3 regions of the Phytopseudomonas flavescens genome follow, and region 1 is predicted to be linked to each of the others. Evidence: riboswitches for the same ligand, from Rfam matches in the RefSeq annotation. Region 1 holds a riboswitch; each other region holds the start of a gene.
What was found. A riboswitch is a leader RNA that binds a small molecule or an ion and turns the genes downstream of it on or off. The one in region 1 is predicted to bind cobalamin.
Positions count from the first base shown of each region.

Region 2: another riboswitch for cobalamin. It lies ahead of cobW (cobalamin biosynthesis protein CobW); the one in region 1 lies ahead of FHR27_RS02405 (TonB-dependent receptor).
Region 3: another riboswitch for cobalamin. It lies ahead of cobG (precorrin-3B synthase); the one in region 1 lies ahead of FHR27_RS02405 (TonB-dependent receptor).

Region 1 covers NZ_JACBYV010000001.1:566,311-570,588, forward strand. The annotation lists gene FHR27_RS02390 (methyl-accepting chemotaxis protein) at 1-47, opposite strand, end outside; gene FHR27_RS02395 (L-talarate/galactarate dehydratase) at 444-1,604, opposite strand; gene FHR27_RS02400 (LacI family DNA-binding transcriptional regulator) at 1,898-2,941, opposite strand; cobalamin riboswitch at 3,056-3,260, shown strand; gene FHR27_RS02405 (TonB-dependent receptor) at 3,371-4,278, shown strand, end outside.
Region 2 covers NZ_JACBYV010000001.1:4,549,697-4,553,974, reverse strand. The annotation lists gene FHR27_RS20435 (PAS domain-containing protein) at 1-253, shown strand, start outside; gene FHR27_RS20430 (hypothetical protein) at 255-569, shown strand; gene cobM (precorrin-4 C(11)-methyltransferase) at 532-1,305, opposite strand; gene FHR27_RS20420 (cobalamin biosynthesis protein) at 1,433-1,840, opposite strand; gene FHR27_RS20415 (CbtA family protein) at 1,837-2,556, opposite strand; gene FHR27_RS20410 (CbtB domain-containing protein) at 2,567-2,752, opposite strand; cobalamin riboswitch at 2,853-3,054, opposite strand; cobalamin riboswitch at 3,173-3,356, shown strand; gene cobW (cobalamin biosynthesis protein CobW) at 3,453-4,278, shown strand, end outside.
Region 3 covers NZ_JACBYV010000001.1:4,681,573-4,685,850, reverse strand. The annotation lists gene FHR27_RS20965 (bifunctional cobalt-precorrin-7 (C(5))-methyltransferase/cobalt-precorrin-6B (C(15))-methyltransferase) at 1-1,020, opposite strand, end outside; cobalamin riboswitch at 1,156-1,493, shown strand; gene cobG (precorrin-3B synthase) at 1,590-2,945, shown strand; gene FHR27_RS20955 (precorrin-8X methylmutase) at 2,942-3,574, shown strand; gene FHR27_RS20950 (precorrin-2 C(20)-methyltransferase) at 3,574-4,278, shown strand, end outside.

The sequences.
Region 1 (4,278 bases):
AAAAAGTGCATCTCGATCGAATCGTACAGCGACTTCAACGACTGCATGCCGCAGCTCCTGGCTAAGAAATATCCTTGGGTTTCCTTTTATTCGACCGGCAGCGCGGAAGCTTTAATGGCCAGCGCAGCTTTCGGCGACGTTACGCGCTTAATCCAAGGGAGTTGTCCGCGCGAAGGGCGCGCAGTTTAGTGCCCCGACTCAGGCAGTTAAAGTGCCACCATCGACGATTGTAGCTGCTGATTGGCGATTGCATTGCAAGGGTGGGCCGGGGCGCGTAGCCGACGCTTGCCTGCGCGGCCCGACCCATCCACCAATCGCCAAACGCAGTGGTGGATGAAAAGAGCGTCATCCACCCTACATACAGCTGACCGTAGCGGTGGATGAAGACAGCGTCAGCGACGTGCTCCGCTCCACCCTTCATGGCCGTGACGGCGTCGGGTGGGTTAGCGGCGCTGGCCGATCTCCACTTCCTGGGCGGTCCAGCCGGCGACCCGGTCGCTGAGCGACAGGCCGAGACCCGGGCGGGTCGGGACCAGCATGCGTCCGTCGCGGGTTTCCAGGCGCTCGTTGAACAGCGGCTCCAGCCATTCGAAGTGCTCGACCCAGGGCTCGGTGGGGTAGGTCGCGGCAAGGTGCACGTGCAGCTCCATGGCGAAATGCGGGGCCAGCATCAAGCCCGCCTGTTCGGCCATCGAGGCGATTTTCAGGAATGGGCTGATACCGCCAACTCGAGGCGCGTCCGGCATCAGGTAGTCGGCGCCACGGGTCTTGATGAACTCGGCGTGCTCGGCGACGCTGGTGAGCATCTCTCCGGTGGCGATCGGCGTATCGAAAGCCGCCGCCAGGGCCGCGTGGCCTTCGGCGTCATAGCAGTCCAGCGGCTCTTCGATCCACACCAGGTTGTAGGCTTCGAACTGGCGACACATGCGTTGGGCGGTCGGGCGATCCCATTGCTGGTTGGCGTCGACCATCAGCGGGAAGTCGTCGCCCAGGTGGCGGCGTACGGTGCTGACGCGCTCGATATCGATGGCCGAGTTGGGTTGGCCGACCTTGAGCTTGATGCCACCGATGCCTTTTTCACGGCTCAGGTCGGTGTTCTTCATCAACTGGTCGAGGGGCGTGTGCAGGAAGCCGCCGGAGGTGTTGTAGCAGCGCACCGAGTCGCGCTGAGCGCCCAGCAGGCGTGCCAGAGACAGACCGGCACGCTTGGCCTTCATGTCCCACAGGGCGACGTCGAAGGCCCCGATGGCCTGGGTCGACAGACCGCTGCGGCCGACCGAAGCGCCGGCCCAGCACAGCTTGGTCCAGAGCTTCTGGATATCGCTGGGGTTTTCGCCGATCAGTGCCGGGGCGATTTCTTGGGCATGGGCGAACTGGCCGGGGCCGCCCGCGCGTTTCGAATAACTGAAGCCAAGGCCGCGATGGCCATCCTTGCTTTCGATCTCCACGAACAGCATGGCGATCTCGGTCATCGGCTTTTGCCGTCCGGTCAGCACCTTGGCGTCGCTGATCGGGTTGGCCAGGGGCAGGAAAACTGAAGCGATACGAATCCAGGCGATCTGATCCTGGTCTGCACAGCCTTGGGAAAGGGGTTGTTCGCTCACATTGATTACCTCGCTTGACGTTTTTGTTGGTGCCGCCAGGTGGTTCAAATCACTGACGTGAATCCGGACGTTAAGCTGATTAGGTAATCATTCAAGGGAATGGGCAGAGCTTCAGGGCTGCTTCAAGGCGATAGCGGCCGTTCGTAGTCGGGCGCCAATTGGTGGGCTGAAGCCCACCCTACGGTTAGATGCGCGGCTGTAGGGTGGGCTTTAGCCCACCAAATCGAAGGTCCGCTTTCGCCACTAAACAGCCAAAGCCGAGTGAATTAGGTGCTGGATATGTGAGTCGACTCTCACGCACTTTGCCGTTCAACAATGCTAAAGCCGGTATCGATGCGTACTTTCACCGGCTCTTCATGGGGGTGATCGAGGCGTTGCACCAGCGCGCGGGCGGCCTGCACGCCGATGTCCGCGCCGTTGATGCACACGGTGGAGAGGGCGGGGTGCAGGTGCGCGGCGCTGCTCAGATCACCAAAGCCCATCACGGCCAGATCCTGCGGCACGCGAATGCCCAGCTCGGTGGCTTCCTCGAGTATGCCGTGGGCCAGGGTATCGGAACTGCACACCACCACATCGGGGCGCTCGCCACCGGCCAGCAGGCGCTGCAGGCCTTCGCGCCCGAGGTTCACCGTGGCCGGTGGCGGCAACACCACGCGAGGCACCTCGGCAATGCCCTGGCTCGCCAGTTCGCCGATCAGGCTTTCGCAGCGGCGGTGGCCGCGGGGGTCATCCAGGGTCACCACGGCGAAACGTCGATAGCCCTTGCCCGTCAGGTAGCGCGCGGTGGCCACTCCGACCGCCTCGTGGGAGAAACCCACCAGCATGTCCAGCGGCCGCGGCGCGAGATCCCAGGACTCGACGATGGGAATGCCCGAACGCGACAGGCGTGTGCGGCTGGCCTTGGTGTGCAGGGTGCCGGTCAGCACGATGCCATCGGGACGGCGCCGCAGGATGGCGTCGAGCAACTGCTCTTCGCGTTCGGCGCTGTAGTTGGTCAGGCCGATCAGCGTCTCGTGGCCGGCTTCGGTGAGGGTGTCGATCAGTGCCTGCACCGTGTCCGAGAAGATCGAGTTGGCAACCGTGGGCACCAGCAGGGAAATCAGCCGGCTGCGCTGTTCGGCCACGCCAGTGAGCATGGCCGGCACGTAGCCGGTCTTGTGCACGGCTCGAAAGACCTTTTCGCGCAGTTCGGGGCGGACGATCTCCGGCTGGTTGAGCGTACGCGACACGGTGATCGGCGAAACCCCGGCGACCTTGGCCACGTCCGCCAGCGTCGGCGGCTTGCTTGGGGCACTAGAGGAGCGCCTGCCGGTCGCTCGATCATCGTCTCGCTGCATCCTGTGTTTCCTGGCCAACCCGAGTCGGGCGATGTTATCCCAGCAGGCGATGCCTTGGTGCACGGATCGCGGCAACTGCATGGCGATGATTGACGGCTCGACGCTTGGATGGTCAGATGCGCGCCAGTTTCAGGTGTCCCATGCCGCCGTGCATGGGGTGAAACGGGAAGCCGGTTCGTCATGAACATGATCAGTCCGGCGCTGCCCCCGCAACGGTATGCGAGCGAAGCATTCGAATGACCACTGTGCCACGGCATGGGAAGGTGAATGCTTCATGACCCTCGCGAGCCCGGAGACCGGCCCGAAACTTCAGTTTGGCAAACCCGCGGTGGGCGGGCGCAGGCCGGTTTCCGTGGGCTTCGTACGCCTGCGATTCCCTATGCGTTGTTCCCTCCGGGATTCATTCATTCCTGTTTCGAGTGGAACGACATGTCCCGATCTTCTCTGTTCTATGCCCTGTCGGGCAAATCCCTGCGCGTGGGCCTGGTGCCCTGCGTGCTGTTCGCCATGCCCGTGCAGGCCGCCGAGTCGGACGAGCCCTTGGCCTTGCCGTCGACGGCGATCACCGGCACAGCCGACGAGTCGTCGCAGCCGCCTGATCTGCACACGCCAACCACCTCCGGTTCGCGCCTGGGGCTCACCCCACTGAAAACGCCGGCAAGCACCAGCAGCCTCAGCGGTGCGCAAGTGCGTGGCCGCAATAACCTCACCGTACAGGACGCCGTGACCCGCACACCGGGCATCACCACGATCGGTACGCCCGGCAACGGTGGCACCGCGCTGTCGGCTCGCGGTTTTTCCGGGCATGCCTCGACCATGCAGCTGTACGACGGTACCCGCCAGTACATCGGCGCTGGCACCGTGACTTTTCCGGTCGATACCTGGTCGGTGGAGCGTCTCGACGTGCTGCGTGGCCCGGCTTCGGTGCTCTATGGCGAGGGCGCGACCGGTGCGGTGATCAACGTCATCCCGAAGAAGCCCTTCACGGGTGAGGTCCGCAATCAACTGCGCTTGGGGTATGGCAGCGATGATCGTCGCCAGGCTGCGCTGGACAGCGGTGGCTCGCTGAACGACGCCTTGAGTTACCGCTTCACCCTCAACCAGCAGGCCAGCAACGGCTGGGTCGACCGTGGCGATTCCGAGAGCCTGGCACTCAGCGCGGCGTTGCGCTGGGACGCCAGTGACGACCTGAGCTTCACCCTGTCCCACGATCATGCCGATCAGCAGCCGATGCGCTACCTGGGCACGCCGCTGGTCGATGGCCGTTTTCGCGAGAGCCTGCGTGAGCGCAACTACAACGTCGCTGACGCCGATATTCAGTACCACGACCAGATCAC
Region 2 (4,278 bases), 4.0 Mb from region 1:
CATCCTCCTGCGCAGCGAGCTCAGCGAGGACAAGGTGGTCGTGCAGGTTCAGGACAATGCGGGCGGTATCGACCCACTGCTGCTGGATCGGGTCTTCGATCCGTTCTTCACCACCAAGCCAGTGGGCAAGGGCACCGGGCTGGGGCTGTCGGTCAGCTACGGGCTGGTCAACCAGATGGGTGGCAAGCTCAGCGTGAGCAACCAGGAGGGTGGTGCCTGCTTCCGTATCGAGCTGCCGGTGGTCGTCACCTGACATGAGTGACTGGGTGGATGCGTTGTATCGCTGTTGCGACGGCGTGCTGAGTGGCGATCAGGCGCTGATCGGGCAACTGCGCGACGCCGGCTTCGACTGCCGGGAGGGCTGCTGGAGTTTCCGTCTGCCCGCGCTGCATGCCTGGCTGATCGATCAAACGGCCACCCGTAACGAGCCTGATTACCCGAGCTTCCTGCAGCGCCTGTACGCCAGCGATCTCAACGCTCGTCTCGCCCGCCAGGGCGCGCAGATCGTCATCGCCGACAATCGCGGCAAGGTCAGCGAGAGTCTGTATCGTCTGCAACGCCAGCCCTGAACAGGTGGCGATGGCGCTCGTTGTACAGCGCCGAGTCGGCGAAGTCGTCGGCGCCCAGCACCCTGCCGACCAGAATCAGCGCGGTGCGACGAAAGCCCTTGGCGCTGACCTTGGCCTCGATATCGGCGAGGGTGCCGAGCACCCAGTCCTGATCCGGCCAGCTGGCGCGATGCACCACCGCGATCGGGCAACTGGCCCCATAGTGAGGCAACAGGTCGCCGACGATCTTCGGCAGATGCTGAACACCCAGGTGGATCGCCATGGTCGCACCGTGCCGCGCCAGATCGTGCAACTGCTCGCCTTCGGGCATTGGTGATTTGCTGGCATAGCGGGTGAGGATCACCGTCTGGGAAACGGCCGGCAGCGTCAGCTCGCTTTCCAGCAGCGCGGCGCAGGCTGCCGTGGCCGTGACGCCGGGGATGATCTCGAAGGGAATGCTCAGGGCGCGCAGGTGACGAATCTGCTCACCGATGGCGCCGTACAGCGATGGGTCTCCCGAATGCACCCGTGCCACGTCTTCGCCGCGTGCATGGGCCGCCTGCAGCAGGGCGACGATTTCATCGAGATGCAATTCGGCGGTGTTCACCACCAGGCTGGCCTGATGGCCGTCGAGCAACGCTTCCGGCACCAGGGAACCGGCGTAGAGAATTACCGGGCAGGAGCGAATCAGGCGCTGGCCCTTCACGGTGATCAGTTCGGGGTCGCCGGGGCCGGCGCCGATGAAGTAGACGGTCATGCGAATCCTGGGTGTAGGGTGGAAGACGCTTTTCTCTTCCACCGTGTTGTTCGGCTTATCCGGTCATTCGGCGGGGGATCGCCATCCGGCGGATCGAGAAAGCGTGGACTACGCGTCCCGATCCACCCTACGGATCGCTGCGGGCAACGGCCAGTGTGGCGTTGGCGCTCTTGCGCTTGGTTATCCACAGGCGAGCGGGGCGATTGCTCAAGCGCTCGACCAAGGCCAGGGCGCTGGCTTCGGCAACGCTCGGGCTGCCAGTGACATGCAGGGCGATGGCCGAGGTCTGGCTCAGGCGCTCATGGTAACCCGTCAGCGCATCGGTGGGCAGGAAGCTGATGGGCAGGCCCAGATGCTCGGCCAACTGCAGCAACCCGGGCTCGTCAGCCTTGTGGTCGCTGCTGGCCAGCGCCGTCAGCTCGGCAGTGCTCGAGCCATGCTCGGCCAGCGTATCGTCGAGCAAGGCCAGCAGCTCGCTCAGCGAACACCCGCGCCGGCAACCCAGGCCGGCGACGAGGGTCGAGCGCTCGTTCATTCTGCGTGTCGAGTGCGGCCATGGAACCAGGCGGCAGCCAGCCCCAGAGCAGCCCAGAACGCAGCGTTGGTGAGCAGCGAGGCAAGGATGAATTCGTGCTCCAGCGCTTCGGGTGCCAGGCTTTCATGCACCTCAGGCTGCGGTGCGCCGATCACATGGGGCAGCGCCAGAATCACCAGGCCAAGTATGCGCAGCAGCCAGTTGCCGCCAAATGCCAGCAGCGCCAGGCCTGCAGCGGTCGAAGCTGCGGTACCGATCCACCAGTACTGGCGCAGCAGCAATTCGGCCGCAGCGGTACCTGGCAGCTCCGGCGGCAAGCCGCTCGAGGGCGCGAGCACGAAAGTGGCGAAACCGGCCAGGCCCCAGAGCAGGCCCTGCCAGGTTCTCTCGGGGGCGCGCAGGGTGAACAGGCCGGCGAGCATCAGCGCGAAGCCCACACCTACCACCAGGTTGCTCAAGCCTGTGGATAACAGCCGTTGCCAGCCATCTTCCGGTGCCCATGCTTCACCGTCATGGCTGTGAGCGCCAGCGGCGCCATGATCGTGAGCGGCGCTTGCGGTGTCGTGGTTGTGTTCGATGCTGGCCGCGGGCTCGACGACTTCGAACGTCTCGGCATGCAGGATCAGCGGGGTTATCCACAGGCTCTGCAGCAAGGTCAGCACGATGGCAGCGAGCAGGCCGGCGAAGCCTGCGGTCTGGGCGATGCGCTTGATCATCCTGGCGTCCTCAGTGGCACGGGAACGCGGCGCTATGCCGGGTATCGTGGGCCGCATTGTGCAAGGCTTCGACGTGGGAGAAGCCGGCGAAGAAGATCAGCACGGCGCCCAGCACGCAGCTGCCAACGGCAAGCAGAATACGCTGTGACAGGGGAAGTGCAGGTGCGCTGGAGTGCGAGATGGCGCTGCTGGACATGGTCGTGAACCTTCACTATGAGGTGAACGGCACAGCAGGGACGCAGCGAGCCCGCCCGCATAACGGGCAGCTATCGGCGCGTGCCCGCCCACCGCGGGTTGCCAAACAGAGGATTCAGGCCGGTCTCCGGGCTCACGATGATCACTGGGCAGTGATAAGGATCGGCCTTCCCATGCTTTCGCACAGTGGCCACGACGATCCTGACATTCGCTTACCGTTGCGGGGGCAGCGCCGGACTCGAACCGGCTTCCCGTTTCACCTCACGCACGGCGGCGTGAGACACCTGAAACAACCGCGCAAGAACACCACGAAGCGGCAAGTGCGTCAATATGTTGCAGATTCAGGCTCTGTGGACGTTTCAGCACGACCGCGTTGAAACGTCCACGGACCCTAGCGATTGACCGTGTCGCAGGCTCTGCGTAGCCTTGTGCTCTTCGAGGTTCTCCATCGATAGGTATGGAGCTAAGAGGGAACACGGCAAGCCGTGGCTGCCCCCGCAACTGTAAGCAGCGAGCGCATCGCCAATCGCCACTGGGAAACCGGGAAGGCCGGCTACGCGCCATGACCTGTGAGCCAGGAGACCTGCCTCGATAACGCTTTCGACAACCGGGCGGGGTGATCCGGTGATGCCTTCGCCAGCCTCGGCTGGCGCCTGCCATCCTATTGCCCGCTCGCCGTTCATTCAGACGCAGGGCCAATCATGAAAACGCTCGCCAAACTACCCGTCACCATCGTCACCGGCTTTCTCGGTGCTGGTAAGACCACCTTGCTGCGGCACATGCTTGAAAACGCCGAGGGCCGTCGCATTGCGGTGATCGTCAACGAGTTCGGTGAACTGGGTATCGACGGTGAGATCCTCAAGCAATGCACCATCGGCTGCACCGAGGAAGAAGCCAACGGTCGGGTTTTCGAACTGGCCAACGGCTGTCTGTGCTGCACCGTGCAGGAAGAGTTCTTCCCGGTGATGCGCGAACTGGTGGAGCGTCGCGGCGACCTCGACCATATCCTGATCGAAACCAGCGGCCTGGCCCTGCCCAAGCCGCTGGTCCAGGCCTTCAACTGGCCGGAAATCCGCAACGCCTGCACCGTCGATGCGGTGATCACCGTGGTCGACAGCCCGGCGGTGGCTGCCGGCACCTTCGCTGCCTTCCCCGATCAGGTCGATGCCCAGCGTAAGCTCGATCCCAACCTCGATCATGAGTCGCCCCTGCACGAACTGTTCGCCGACCAGCTGGCGAGCGCCGATCTGGTGATCCTCAACAAGGCCGATCTGCTCGATGCCGAGACCCTGGCAGCGGTGCGCGCCGAAGTCGGCGAAGAGCTGCCGCCAGCGGTCAAGGTGGTGGAGGCCCATGGCGGCTCGTTGCCGCTCAATGTGCTGCTGGGCCTGAACAGCGAGACCGAGTTGCATATCGAAGGTCGTCGCACCCACCATGACGATGAAGGCGACGACCACGATCACGACGAGTTCGACTCGTTCCACGTGGAACTACCGGAAGCCGATGAAGCCCGCCTGCTGGCCGCGC
Region 3 (4,278 bases), 4.1 Mb from region 1:
CTTGAGCGCGCGCCAGCAGCTTTGCAGCACGCCGGGCGCGGTCACCCCGCCGCCGATGAAGATGGCGTCTGGCGCCGCCAGCCCGGCCAGCGCCTCGGGTGCACGCCCGGCCACCAGTTGCAGGCCCGGCACGCCAAGGGCATCGCGGTTGTGGGCGATATGGCCCTGGCGGCCTTCGTCGGCCTCGATGGCGATGGCCCGACAAGCGGGGTGGGTACGCAGCCACTCGATGCCGATGGAGCCGCAGCCGGCTCCCACGTCCCAAAGCAGTTCGCCGGGCAGCGGCGCCAAGCGCGCCAGGGTGATGGCGCGCACGTCGCGTTTGGTGAGTTGCCCGTCGTGGCGATAGGCATCGTCCGGCAGGCCCGGCGTGAGCGGCAAGCGCATGGCGTCATCACCGGCCACGCAGTCGATCGCCACCAGATTCAGATCAGCGGAGCGAGCCAGCGACCAGCCATCAGCCAGGCCATCGATACGCCGCTCGCGCTCACCGCCCAGGTGTTCGAAGACGCTCAGCCGACTGGGGCCGAAACCACGCTCGCGCAACAATCCGGCGATGGCCGCCGGGCTCTCGCCATCGTTGCTCAGGACCAGCAGGCGCACGCCGGGATGGATCTGCGTATTGAGCGCCGCCAGCGGGCGGCCAACCAGCGACACCAGAGGCGTGCTCTGCAACGGCCAGCCCAGGCGAGCCGCCGCCAGCGAGCAGGAAGAAGGCGCCGGCAGAATGTGCAGTTCCTCGCTCGGCAGCTCACGGGCCAGGCTGGCACCGACACCAAAGAACATCGGGTCACCGCTGGCCAGCACGCAAACCGGCGTGCCGCGGCGCTCGAGTACCGGGGCCAGGGAAAACGGCTTCGGCCAGGGCAGGCGTGTGGCACGGATACAGTGCGGCAACAGTGCCAGTTGGCGCTCGCTACCGAACACCTGCTCGGCGGCCAGCAACGCATGCCGCGCCGCCTTGCCGAGGCCGGGGTAGCCGTCTTCGCCAATGCCCACGACGGTCAGCCAGGGTGTCATGCGTTTTTCCTCATCCTAGAAACAGCCATAAGCTGCAAGCCTCAAGCGACAAGCCAACGAGTCGTCAGCAACCTGTTTCCGGCTTGGCGCTTGCCGCTGATCCACACGGCTTTTCATCCGGGTGGGCAAAGCGGGCATAATAGCGCCTTCGTCGGTGTCCGTCGGCTGCGTGGTACGTAGGCGCGGGCCTAAGAGGGAACACGATATAAAACGTGTTCAATATCTAGCGAGCTAGAGCCATGCAAGGCAGAAAGGGGCGAGAAAGCGGAGTTTACGACTGTAAATGAGCATTTCGAGTCGCTTTCTAACGCAGCAGGGCCGACGCGCAGCAGATATTGAGCAGGTTTTCAGCCGTGGCTGCCCCCGCAACTGTTGCAGCGAGCGCCTGTGCCAATCGCCACTGGGAAACCGGGAAGGCCGGCCACGCGCCATGACCTGCGAGCCAGGAGACCTGCCGACGGATTCAGTCGCATGTGCCCACACCGGGCGGGGTGTCCCGGTGATAGAAGCTCGTCCTTCTCTGGCCTATCCTCGAACGGATGCCCATGTGACCCGACCCCGGTGATCCGTTGAAACAGGCTTTTTGCATTCCATCCCCTGCTGTTCGCCCCTCGGCCTGTCCGGGGTTGCTGCGTATCGTGCAGGCGAAGGACGGCGGCATCTGCCGGATCAAGCTGGCCTGCGGGCGCCTCGATGCCACCGGAGCTGAGCGCATCGCCAGGGCCGCACAACGCCATGCAGGCGGCGTGATCGAAGCCACCAACCGCGCCAACCTGCAGATCCGCGGCATCCACGCCGGCAGTGAAGACGCGTTGATCGGCGAGTTGCTGGCCGCCGGCCTCGGCCCGCGCTCACCCGCTGCCGACGATGTGCGCAACCTGATGGTCAGCCCGGCCGCAGGCGTGGATCCGCAAGCGCTTGTGGATATCTCGCCACTGGCCATGCAGTTGCTGGCGACGCTGGAAAACACAGCGCATCTGCATGCCCTGTCGCCGAAGTTCGCCCTGCTGCTCGACGGCGGCGAACGCCTCGCGATGCTCGAACACCCCCACGATATATGGCTCAGCGCGCTGCCGCTGAACGGCGGTATCGGCTATGCATTCGGGCTGGCCGGCTGCCCGCCCTTCGCAGAAGAAGATGCAGCCGCGTTGGCTGTCGTGCCGCAAGCCTCTGCTCACGAACTGATCATCGCCTTGCTCGACCTGTTCCTGGAGCTGGCCACGCCAGAGCAGACGCGCATGCGGCATCTGCTGGAAAACCATTCTCCTGCCGATCTGCTGCAGCGTCTGCAGATACGGTTGGGAGATGTGCTGCTGCCTGCAGGCAACTGGCGCCGCACCCCGGCGCAAGACAATGCCCATCTCGGTATCCATGAGCAGCGTCAGCCGGGTCTCGTGCATATCGGCGCCGCCGCTGTGCTCGGTCGGTTGGATGCCGAACAGTTACTCGGCCTGGCAGATCTCGCCCGCCGTTACGGTGATGGCAGCATGCGTCTGACGCCCTGGCAAAGCGTATTGCTGACCAATATCCCCGAGACGGCTGCCGATGCAGTCATGCACAGCCTGCACGCACTCGGCCTGCTGACCGATGCCAGCGCGCCGCTGACCCGTATCATCGCCTGCACCGGCGCCAGCGGCTGTGCCAAAGGCCAGGCCGACACCAAGGCCGATGCCCTGCGCCTGGCCGACCGGCTACCCGCTGGCAGCGGGCAGCCGGGCATTCACCTCACGGGATGCAGCCGCTCCTGCGCCGCCGCCCATCGCACACCCTTCACCTTATTGGCTGTGGCCGAGGGTCGTTACGACCTGTTCGCCCGCCAACCGCTCGGCACCGGCTTCGGCCAATTGCTGGGCCACCACCTGACACCTGACGAAGCCGCCGAATTGCTGGCCTCGCTCACCGCTACCCGGAGTTTCACCCGATGACCGATTACATCCGCGATGGTCAGGAGATCTATCGCCATTCCTTCTCCATCATCCGCGCCGAGGCCGACCTGAGCGCCATTCCGGCGGATCTCGAGAAGCTCGCGGTGCGGGTCATCCACGCCTGCGGCATGGTCGATGTGGTGCAGGATCTACGCTTCTGCGCGGGTGCCGGTGCGGCCGGCCGCCAGGCCCTGGCCAATGGCGCGGCGATTCTCTGCGACGCGCGCATGGTTGCCGAAGGGGTGACGCGCACGCGCCTGCAGGCCGGCAATCCGGTGATCTGCACCCTCAACGATGCCGGCGTACCGGAGCTGGCCAAGAAGCTCGGCAATACCCGCTCGGCGGTAGCCCTGGAGCATTGGCGCGAGCATCTCGAAGGCTCGGTGGTGGTGATCGGCAACGCCCCCACCGCGCTGTTCTATCTGCTCGACATGCTCGCTGCAGGCGCCCCCAAACCAGCGCTGATTCTCGGCTTCCCGGTGGGCTTCGTGGGCGCTGCTGAGTCCAAGGACCTGCTCGCCAGCACCTTCGCCGAGCATGGCGTGCCCTACGTGATCGTGCAGGGCCGTCGGGGCGGTAGCGCCATGGCCGCCGCCGCGGTCAACGCCCTGGCCACGGAGGTCGAATGATGACCGGCATGGACCGCCCCGGCAAAGGCCGCCTGCTGGGCCTGGGCGTTGGCCCGGGCGACCCCGAGCTGATCACCCTCAAGGCCCTGCGCCTGCTCAAGTCGTCACCCGTGGTCGGCTACTTCGTGGCCAAGGCCAAGGCCAATATCGGCCAGGGTGGCAACGCCTTCGGCATCATCGAAGGTCACCTGGACGACAGTCAGCAGCGCCTGCCACTGGTCTACCCGGTGACCACCGAAAAGCTCGAGCCGCCGCTGTCCTACGAGGACGTGATCAGCGACTTCTACGACACCTGCGCCGCCCAGGTCGCCGAGCACCTCGACGCGGGCCGCGACGTGGCGGTGATCTGCGAAGGCGACCCGTTCTTCTACGGCTCCTACATGTACCTGCATGACCGCCTGGCCGAGCGCTACGAGGCTCAGGTGATCCCCGGCGTGTGCTCGATGCTCGGTAGCGCGGCGGTGCTCGGCGTTCCCCTGGTGTACCGCAACCAGAGCCTGTCGGTGCTTTCCGGTGTGCTGCCCGAAGACGAGCTGCGCGAGCGCCTGCGTGATGCCGAAGCCGCCGTGGTGATGAAGCTCGGCCGCAACTTCGAGAAGGTCCGCCGGGTGCTGCAGGACCTCGGCCTGCACGACCGTGCTCACTACGTGGAGCGGGCGACCATGGCCAACCAGCGCATCGTGCCGCTGGATGAAGTCGAACCC